One region of the Agarivorans sp. QJM3NY_33 genome, then DNA from elsewhere that is predicted to be linked to it. Evidence: predicted binding sites of a transcription regulator. Region 1 holds the regulator's gene; each other region holds the start of a gene.
The links. Region 1 encodes MetJ, which represses methionine synthesis genes. Its sites were predicted from a motif close to TAGACGTCTAGACGTCTA; they were not measured.
Positions count from the first base shown of each region.

Region 1 (3,282 bases):
ATAGACCATTTGAACACGGGATCCCAAGACGACACACGATTGCACGCATTTTGCGTTCTGTTGTCGCGGAGTCTTTGCTTGAGGCATTAGCTCTGTGGATTAACGAGCAGCGAACGAGTCAAAACAGAGCCATCATCGCATTTGACGGAAAAGTACTGCGTGGCTCGTACCGAAATAACAAGAAAACAGCATTACAATTGGTTACAGCCTATGATACTGAACGTGGTCTCGTTCTGAGTCAGAAACCGACAGCGAACAAGAACGGCGAGATTAGCGTTGTGCGCCAAATGCTTGATGTTATTAACGTAAAAGGCAGTGTTGTCACCGTTGATGCTCTACATTGTCAGCGCGATACACTAGAGAAAATCGCAGAAAAGAAGGCTCATGTTGTCGTTCAAGTAAAAAACAACCAACCAAAGTTGAGAGCGGCTGTTGTTGAGCAGTTTCAAGCCGTCTTTGATGCTGGTAAAGAGAAGGTCGTCACTGAAATTAAAGAAAAACACCATGGTCGTAGCGAAGAGCGATACGTCTTTCAACTAAAGGCCAAGTTGCCCGAAGAGTTAGCAAAGAAATGGCCAACGGTAAGAAGCATCATAGCAGTGGAACGCCACCGCGTGATAAATGGGAAAGGCACTGTAGATACCTCGTATTACATAAGCTCAATGTCACCGAATCACAAATTGTTAGGCCACTATATTCGTCAGCATTGGCGAATTGAAAACAGCCAGCATTACGTATTAGATGTTGTTTTTAAAGAGGATAACTCTCGCATTACTTTAGACGGAGCGGTGGAAAACATAGCTCTATTTAGACGTTTTGTGATGAACATGCTCAAACAATGCGATTGTGGAGCGCCAAGTCACAAAGTGAAGTTGAAGAAAGCGGGATGGAGCGACGATTATCGGGCACGAGTCTTCTTTGGGTTATAAATCCATCAAAGTATGCTCCCGCCCTGTGGAGGTACCGGGGTTTACTGGCACGAATTCGTAAATGGTGGCAATTCACCAGTTTTAAAGCATTCTGGTGCATTATTCCCATCTAAAAGTGATATTCATTTAAAAATCGATGTGTTCGGAGATACCTACTCAGCATTTGTGAATGGTACTTTGGTCACTACCTTAACCAGCAGTTTGTACAGCCAAGGACAAGTTGGCTTGTTTAATAACAGACTCGGTCAAAGTTTCGATAACATTAGTGTTTCATCTGTTCCAGAGCCATCCACGATATTTCTTGCGGCATTTGGTATTGCTGGCTTATGTATGTTTAGACGAAATAAAAAGTCATATAAAGTACAAGCAAGAGCTTAACTCTCTGCCGTGGGCGGTTGTTCCTGCAAGATAAGTGAGCTTATTCAAAAGTGTTTGTCTAGTATTTAACAAAAAAGCCGCTCAATGAGCGGCTTTGCAAAATCTTAATCTTCTTTATCCAATTCAGCTTCGGTGGCTTTTTCTAAGGCCGGGTCGGGTCTATCTTTTTGTAGATCGGCATCATCGGGCAGGGGTTGCCCAGTGTAAGCGTGTAAAAATGCTTCGCAGAGCAACTCGCTGTTGGTGGCGTGTCGTAGATTGTTAATTTGTCTACGGGTACGCTCATCGGTCAGTATTTTCAATACTTTTAAAGGTATTGATACCGTTATTTTTTTTACTTGTTCGCTTTTTTTTCCGTGTTCAGCATAAGGGCTGATCCACTCACCATTCCAATCTGTCGACATACTTGAATACACACCAAACCAAAGAAACCCTATTGTAACGGGGGAAAAGCCACTTAGCAATCCAAGAGCAAAGACATTTAGACGTCTAGAAGTGTTGACGTCTTTACGGGGAGTGGTAAAGTGGCAGCATAATTAAAGGGAGTCAGTGAACACATGTCATTAAAAGATCTTCACGCCGCCACCATTGCGGTTCGCAGTGGTATTGAGAGTGATAGCCAACACGGAGCGGTGGTTCCGCCAATTTATTTGTCGAGTAATTATAGTTTCGCCGATTTTAAGCAAAAGCGGCAGTTTGACTACAGTCGCTCTGGTAATCCAACCCGTCAAATATTAGCCGATGCGATTGCCAACCTAGAGCATGGTGCAGGGGCGGTGATCACCAATACCGGCATGTCGGCCGTTCATTTAGTGACCGCTTTGTTAGCGCCTGGCGATTTGTTGATCGCACCGCACGATTGTTATGGCGGAAGTTATCGCCTGTTTGACAGTTTGGCGAAGAAGCAGGCCTTTGAAGTCGAGTTTATCGATCAAAATGATAGCGAGAGCTTGCAAACCGCCCTCGCCAAGCAACCAAAGTTAATTTGGTTAGAAACTCCCAGCAACCCGTTATTGCGGATTGTGGATATTCAAAAAATAGCTCAACAAGCGCATGCTGTGGAGGCTTTGGTAGTTGTGGATAATACGTTTTTGTCGCCTGTATTACAGAATCCAATTTTACTGGGGGCCGATATTGTGGTGCATTCGGCGACTAAGTATATTAATGGTCACTCTGATGTGGTGGCGGGTATGGTTGTGGCAAAAACTGAGTTATTGGCAGAAAGCTTGAGCTGGTGGGCGAATTGTCTAGGTTTAACAGGCTCAGCCTTTGATTCCTATTTAACTCTGCGGGGCTTAAGAACTCTGAAAGCACGGATGAATGTTCACCAACACAATGCTCAAACTATTGTTCAATGCCTGCAGCAGCAGCCTTTGGTGTCTGCGATTTATTATCCCGGCTTAGCAGAGCACCCCGGTCATGCGTTAGCCCAACAACAACAATCTGGCTTTGGTGCTATGTTAAGCTTTGAAGTTGCGTTAGATGAAACTCAAATGGTGAAATTTTTGAAAGGCTTACAGTTGTTTTCTTTGGCTGAGTCTTTGGGCGGAGTAGAGAGTTTAATCGCTCATCCTGCAACTATGACCCACGCGGCAATGTCGTCTGAGGCATTGGCCGAAGCGGGAATATCGGCGCAATTGTTACGGGTATCGGTTGGTTTAGAAGAAGCTGAAGATTTAGTGAATGATTTACAGCAGGCATTTGCCAATCTTTCGGTTGGCTAAAAGGTGTACAGGAGAACTTCATGTCGGTAGTTAATAGACATGTCCATAAATTTGGTGGCAGTAGCCTCGCTGACGCCAGCTGTTTCAAACGAGTGGCGGGTATTGTTGCGCAGCATTCGCAAGCGCAAGATCTCATTGTGGTATCGGCTGCGGGTAAAACCACCAATCGTTTGTTGAATATCATTGATTTGGCGAAACAAGCCGATAATGCCGCTGCGGAAGCCTTAGCTGCTTTGATTCAGTTTCAGGCG
Region 1 is NZ_CP194039.2:4,469,186-4,472,467, reverse strand. Features, by position in the region: gene ACRRSY_RS20175 (ISAs1 family transposase) at 1-929, shown strand, start outside; gene ACRRSY_RS20170 (PEP-CTERM sorting domain-containing protein) at 942-1,307, shown strand; gene metJ (met regulon transcriptional regulator MetJ) at 1,412-1,711, opposite strand; gene metB (cystathionine gamma-synthase) at 1,865-3,031, shown strand; gene metL (bifunctional aspartate kinase/homoserine dehydrogenase II) at 3,052-3,282, shown strand, end outside.

Region 2 (3,282 bases), 1.1 Mb from region 1:
CCTGTTTGCTGCTGTCCTTCAATGACCGTTGTACTCACTAAGCCTTGTGCTTGTAATAATTGGCGGAGTGATGCAAGCAGTGGTGCTTGAACGGCAAAACGTTCCATGAGAATAAACTTGGCACCATCGAGGACGGTTTTACTGTCGTGGAAGCCTGCTTGTGGATTGAAGTAGGCCGTGGCAAGTTGCTCGGGGGCGGTATCGGGTTGAGCTAATAGTTGCTCTGCCAGTGGCTCTAAACCCGCTTCAATGGCAATTTGTCCTTTGGTTCGGCGCTTTGGCTTGTAAGGCAGATAAAGATCTTCGAGCTCAGTTTTGGTGTTGGCTCTCATAATTAGCTGTTCGAGTTGCGGGGTCAGTTTTTCTTGTTCATGAATCGATTTTAGAATGCTGCTGCGTCGTTGTTGCAAGTCGCGCAGGTAAGTTAAACGCTGTTCCAATAATCGCAGTTGACCATCGTCTAAACCTCCGGTGGCTTCTTTTCGGTAGCGGGCAATGAAAGGAACGGTGGAGCCTTCGTCTAGTAATTGAATCGCAGCACTGACCTGCGCTGGCTTCGCCTGAATATCGGCGGCAATTTGTTGTTCTAGTGTTGACATATGCTTGCTTACATTGAGAGAGCCGCAAGGCGGCAGATAATGGCCACTATCATATGGCGTTCTGTTTTTGCTTCAAGTATAAATTGGTCTCGGCTAGTAATTGGCATAAGCTCTGCTCGCAAGGTCGAACCGCCTAGCAAGTTCGGTGCTTGATTTATAGGGCGCGCATTCGATCGGCTTTCAGTCTAAATCAATAACCAACAGCTATAAATTTAATCACCAAAGACAAACTGCGCTTAGAGGCCTGGATGTTATGAAAAGTAATTTAATAACTCGTGCCGGTTGGCATAAACTCGACCAAGAGTTGAAATACTTGTGGAAGATAAAACGTCCGGAGGTGACTCAAGCCGTCTCTGAGGCCGCCGCCTTGGGTGACCGCTCGGAGAATGCTGAATATAAAGAAGGGAAGCGAGAGTTACGCCGTATCGACTCTCGTTTGCGTTTCCTAAATAAACGTTTAGATGTACTGCAAATTATTGATCATTCTCCGCAACAAAACGGCAAGGTCTATTTTGGGGCTTGGGTCGCCTTAGAAAATGAGGATGGGGATAAGGTACGTTATCGAATTGTTGGCACTGACGAGATTGATCCAAAGCTGGGTTATATCACCATCGATTCACCGATGGCGCGTGCTTTAATTGGCAAACAAGTGGATGACGATGTATTTGTGAATACTCCTGCAGGCATCAAGGAATGGTGGGTGACGGCGATTCAATATCAAGCATTTGAAGAGTACGAGGATGGATCTTGAGCACTGAGCCTAATTTGCTGATGTTGAATTATTTTCATTTAAAGCAAGTAATAACATGAGCTGATTGACTATATAGAAACTTTTCTTCATATTTAGCGGTATAGACGTCTAAATGTCTTTTATGGAGAAGGTTAATGGGATTTCATCACGCACAACAAATTGAATCACTCAATCAAAGCTTAAGCGAACTTAATCGTGATATTAACGTGTCTTTTGAGTTTTTCCCGCCAACCACCGAAACCATGGAGCAAACGCTTTGGGCTTCTATCGAGCGTTTGCACACTCTAAAACCGAAGTTTGTCTCGGTCACTTATGGCGCGAATTCAGGGACTCGTGATCGCACCCATAAGGTGATTAAGGCGATTAAAGACAGAACTGGTTTAGCTGCCGCGCCTCATCTTACCTGTGTTGATTCTACCCCTGAAGAATTACGGCAAATTGCTCGCGATTATTGGCAAAGTGGGATCCGGGATATTGTTGCGCTGCGCGGTGATTTACCGGTCGGAGCGGCCAAACCCGAGATGTATGCGAGTGACCTGGTCAGTTTATTGAGGGAAGAGGCTGAGTTTGATATTTCGGTAGCGGCTTATCCTGAAATGCATCCTGAGGCAAAGAGTGCGCAGGCAGACTTGTTAGCTTTAAAGCGAAAAATGGATGCGGGTGCTAATCGGGCTATTACGCAATTTTTCTTTGATGTTGAAAGTTATTTGCGCTTTCGTGACCGTTGTGCAGCGATAGGTATTGAGGGCGAAATTGTCCCGGGAATTTTACCTGTCTCTAATTATAATACTTTGAAGAAGTTTGCTTCTTTTGCCAACGTGAAGGTGCCACAGTGGTTACATAAACAGTTTGCAGGTTTAGAGCATGATCAGATGACTCGTAATCTGGTGGGGGCGAGCGTGGCTATCGAAATGGTGAAAGTCTTGTCGCGTGAAGGGGTCAAGGATTTCCACTTTTATACCCTCAATCGCTCCGAACTTTCTTATGCGATTTGTCATACTTTGGGGGTCAGGCCCGAGCTTCAGACGGTGGCTTGTTAGTCTAGCGGCTACCAACAGCAGTCCCCAGCGGCGCGAGCAGACTACTTGAGCTTGACCAAACTTTCCGTATGGGTGGTTGTTAAATGGGCTGAGGGGCATGGAGAATCATCAGACCTTTATCATCCCGCTCGGAGAAATAATGCTGACTGTATTTATAATAGGGTGCTCATCGCCACGCTGAGTAACCACATCACCAATGCATAGTACCAATTATTTTGCAAAATTCGCCGGCTCGAACAATGATAACGGCCGGTCATGGTGAGGCCCACTCCCGATAGAGGGCTGCTACCAGTTGAAATGGCCCAAGAGCTTAGGAACAAAAAACCCAGTTGGCTGGGGCTTGGCTCCAACGGCAGTAATAAGGGACTGGCCAGCGAAATGCTAATCACCGGATGAATACCGAGGATGCCAGCAATAATCATCAGCGCCAATACTGTCGCAAATACGGGGGTTGTAAAGCTAAAATTTGCGAGGTTGATTGTGTCTGGATAGGCTAACAGGATCCCTTTGATGCCTGCCGAAAATACCCCTGCAGCAAGAAACAGCAGAAACTGACCGCCGACATTGGGCAGTTTGTGATTAATGAACTGACGAACGCTAGTGCGCGATGTACCTTGATTAAAGGCGAGTGCTGCTAAAGGAGCAAGACAGGTGATGATTAAAATAATGCTTAAGTCTGGTAAACCAAAGTGCAAGCCAATTACCAATAGCGCTAAGCAGAGCGGGATCATTAAGCTATCCGGTTTGATTGGGTAGCCTTCGAAGTTATCTCGGTGTTTTAAATATACTTCTGTACTCGTGAAGCCGAGAGCAATCAATGACATCACCAGACCGGGTAACAAGGTATCACTCCACTGCAGACCCGGCACATAAGTGATCGAGACCGCGGTTG
Region 2 is NZ_CP194039.2:520,113-523,394, forward strand. Features, by position in the region: gene ACRRSY_RS02280 (Tex family protein) at 1-599, opposite strand, end outside; gene greB (transcription elongation factor GreB) at 853-1,350, shown strand; gene metF (methylenetetrahydrofolate reductase) at 1,485-2,390, shown strand; gene ACRRSY_RS02295 (hypothetical protein) at 2,543-3,282, opposite strand, start outside.
Region 2: metF (methylenetetrahydrofolate reductase) is a predicted target of MetJ. The motif match lies at 1,452-1,469, and genes of this name have one in related genera.

Region 3 (3,282 bases), 1.5 Mb from region 1:
ACCAGCCTTAAACTCACGCCGCTGGCGACGAATTTCGGTGGTCTGAGGGAATGAGCCGATAGTAGTCGTGGGCAGCGCAGGTAAGGCTAAACTTTGCTGCTGAATAACTTGGCGCTGGGCAAAGCTTTGCCCACGCTCTCGCTGTAACAAGGAGAATTGCTGAATTTGCTGTTGTAGTTCTCCCTCAGTTGCAAGGCTTTGCGCCTGCACCGCAGCGCTATATTGCTGAGCTTTAAGCTGAGCCGCTGCATCCCCATCAATCACGGCAGCCAAGCATTGCAATTCCTCTAACTTTTGCTCGGCAAAGGCCAAGCGAGGCTTTGCTTCGGCTAACTCGGTTTCAGCATTCAAATCAATCGGACTATGCAACAGCGAACAGGAGCTGGCCAACCATAAACGCTCCCCCAATTGTTGCTTGGCCGCTGCCAAGCGCTCAGCTAAGACGGGTAAGTTGGCTCGCCATACATTACGACCATTGATCACGCCAGCCGACAATACCCAGTTCTCGGGAAAATCACTCAATATTGGTTCAAGCTGTTCAGCGCTAGCACTTAAGTCGAGATGTAAACCATCTACCGCCAGCTGCTTAATCAGCCCTGTATTACTTAAGATATCGTCAAAATAACTAGTTAATAATAAGTTACAGGGACTTAAACGGCTGTTGTAGGCCTGCAATAAAGCATCTTGCCACTGCGCTTCTAATTCTAAACCTAAGATAGGCTCGTCTAGCTGCACCCATTCAACCCCCAGCGCGGCGATACCTTGCAAGATCTGCTGATAGACCTGGATTAATTTCGGTAGCAAAGTGACCCGCTCGAATGGCTCACTGCAGGCTACATCATTGCGCCCCAAATATAGATAGGACACCGGCCCTAGTAACACAGGTTTCACTTTATGACCTAAAGCCAAGGCTTCTTTAATTTCGTCAAATAATTGTGACCATTGCAAACTAAACTCACTATTGGCAGAAAACTCCGGCACAATATAGTGATAATTGGTATTAAACCACTTACTCATGTCCGATGCTGCATGGTTGCACCCGCAACCTTGTTGACCACGGGCAATAGCAAACATCGTGTCTAAATTTAGTTCAGCAGAGCGATGGCGCTGTGGTAGATTCCCTAATAATAAGGAAGTATTCAACACTTGGTCATACCAAGCAAAATCACCAACGGTCACCCAAGCTTGACCACTGTCTCGCTGAGCTTGCCAATTTTGTTGGCGGATCTGCCGCCCCACTTCCAGTAACTGCTGTTGCGAAGATTCCCCCCGCCAATATGCCTCTAAGGCAAACTTCAACTGACGCTGTTTACCAATACGGGGGTAACCCAAAATATGTGTGATAGTCATAAACCAATCCTTTTAGCCGTCTAGATGTATACAGCTCCATACTGGCAAGCGAAGCCGCCAATTACAATTGCAAAGTATTCAAACAAAAATGAATTAAATTCAATTTAGAAAGCATAAAATGGAAGTTAGGACTACGTATACAGCCATGATTTAACATCAAGAGCATTTAAAATGAATTTAATTCAATTTAAGGAAACTAAAATCGCCGCTAACTATACAAGCAAAGTCCAAGCTCCTAAGCTTGCGACTTAATCGCTAATAGCACTGGTACTCTGTTGAACTTATGTTAGAAATTAAACACTTACGTAGCCTACAAGCCCTTGCCAGCAGCCCTTCGATGAAAAGCGCCGCAGCCAAACTATTTGTTAGTGAATCGGCTCTCTCTCATCAACTCAAGGGTTTGGAACAAAAGCTTGGCGTCCACTTACTACTTAGGAAAAGACAAGCGATACAATTAACCGAACCCGGCAAGCAAGTGCTGGCGCTCGCCGAACAGGTTTTGCCCCTTATAGGCCAGCTAGAACAAACATTAATTAGCGGCAACCAGCATTCAAGCAGGCTCAACATCAGCGTTGATTGCCATGCTTGTTTCCAATGGTTATTACCAAGCCTGCAACAATTTAAACAAGCTTGGCCAGAGGTTGTAAGTAACCTTTGCCAAGACCTAAACTACGATGGGTTGCCGCTATTACAGCAAGGCGAAACTGATTTATTGCTGACCTCTCAAGTTTCACCGCAGGAGGACATCCACTACCAACCTCTATTCGAATATGAAATGGTCATCATTTGCCCATTAACTCATCCACTCAGCAGTAAAACTGAGCTTAGCGCCGCTGATCTCTGTCCACATACACTAATCAGTTACCCAGTAAATCCGCAACGTTTAGACATATACAACTTCGTTTTAACGCCCGAGAATCTTCAGATGAAACACCGTAAACACGCCGATAATCCAGCGATGTTAGTGCAAATGGTAGCCGCTGACATGGGCATTGCCGCGATGCCTTATTGGGCCGTTGATCACTATGTAAAACAACGGTTAATATGTGCCCTGCCATTGCAGCAAGCCTTATGGCGACCAATGTACGCAGCTTACCCATTAAGCCTGAGAAACGCCCCAGCCTTACAAGCATTTTTACAATTATTACAACAGCAAACCTGCAAATTATTACCGAGTATCAGAACGGTGAGGGTAATGTCAAAAAAATATAATCAATAATTTGACTAAAGTGACAAGTTAAGTTTACAGTTAGAAGGTAGTATGGTTATTCAGTAAGGATTAACCAACAACCAAGAAGGGACCGTTAACCTGATGTTATCTCAATGGGCTCCCGCGAATTTTCCAGAAAAGAAAATAAGTCTAATGATGCACGTGGCAGGGCTGTTTCCCTGCGTGTATTTTTCTGTCCATCATATTTTCTATAATAACTTTTTGTTTGGGATCATCATTCTCCCTTGCATGTCTACTCTGCTGGCATCGGTTTACTTAATGCTCACTCGGCCCAACTCTCAAGATTATAAAGTCGCCGATTTCTGGTTTCTATTATTAGCGATTCCACCAGTACTGCTGGCCTTAATTCTTCCCGAAATGCATGGTGAGTTTTTTGTTCCGCCATTAATTCTAGCTTGCTTTGTTCGCCTGCCCTTAAAACTGGCCGAGCGTCTCGTTATGGCGCTCAGTCTCGCAGCTATTGGATTAAGCTTTCAGCACTTGGGCAGCCATATCGCCCAGCGCTTTAGCCTTAGCGTAATCGTGTCACATTTTTTTGCTTGGGGTTTAGCTCGGTTACTAATGAAACAAAACACCGAATTAAAAGAACTCGCCTTTAAGGATACCCTGACTCGCTGCTATAACCGCCGCGCCCTATACGAGGAACTACTAGTCGCAAAACAACACTACAAACATAACAATGTTGTCAGTAGTATCATCAT
Region 3 is NZ_CP194039.2:933,291-936,572, reverse strand. Features, by position in the region: gene metE (5-methyltetrahydropteroyltriglutamate--homocysteine S-methyltransferase) at 1-1,350, opposite strand, end outside; gene ACRRSY_RS04190 (LysR substrate-binding domain-containing protein) at 1,634-2,569, shown strand; gene ACRRSY_RS04185 (GGDEF domain-containing protein) at 2,663-3,282, shown strand, end outside.
Region 3: metE (5-methyltetrahydropteroyltriglutamate--homocysteine S-methyltransferase) is a predicted target of MetJ. The motif match lies at 1,364-1,381, and genes of this name have one in related genera.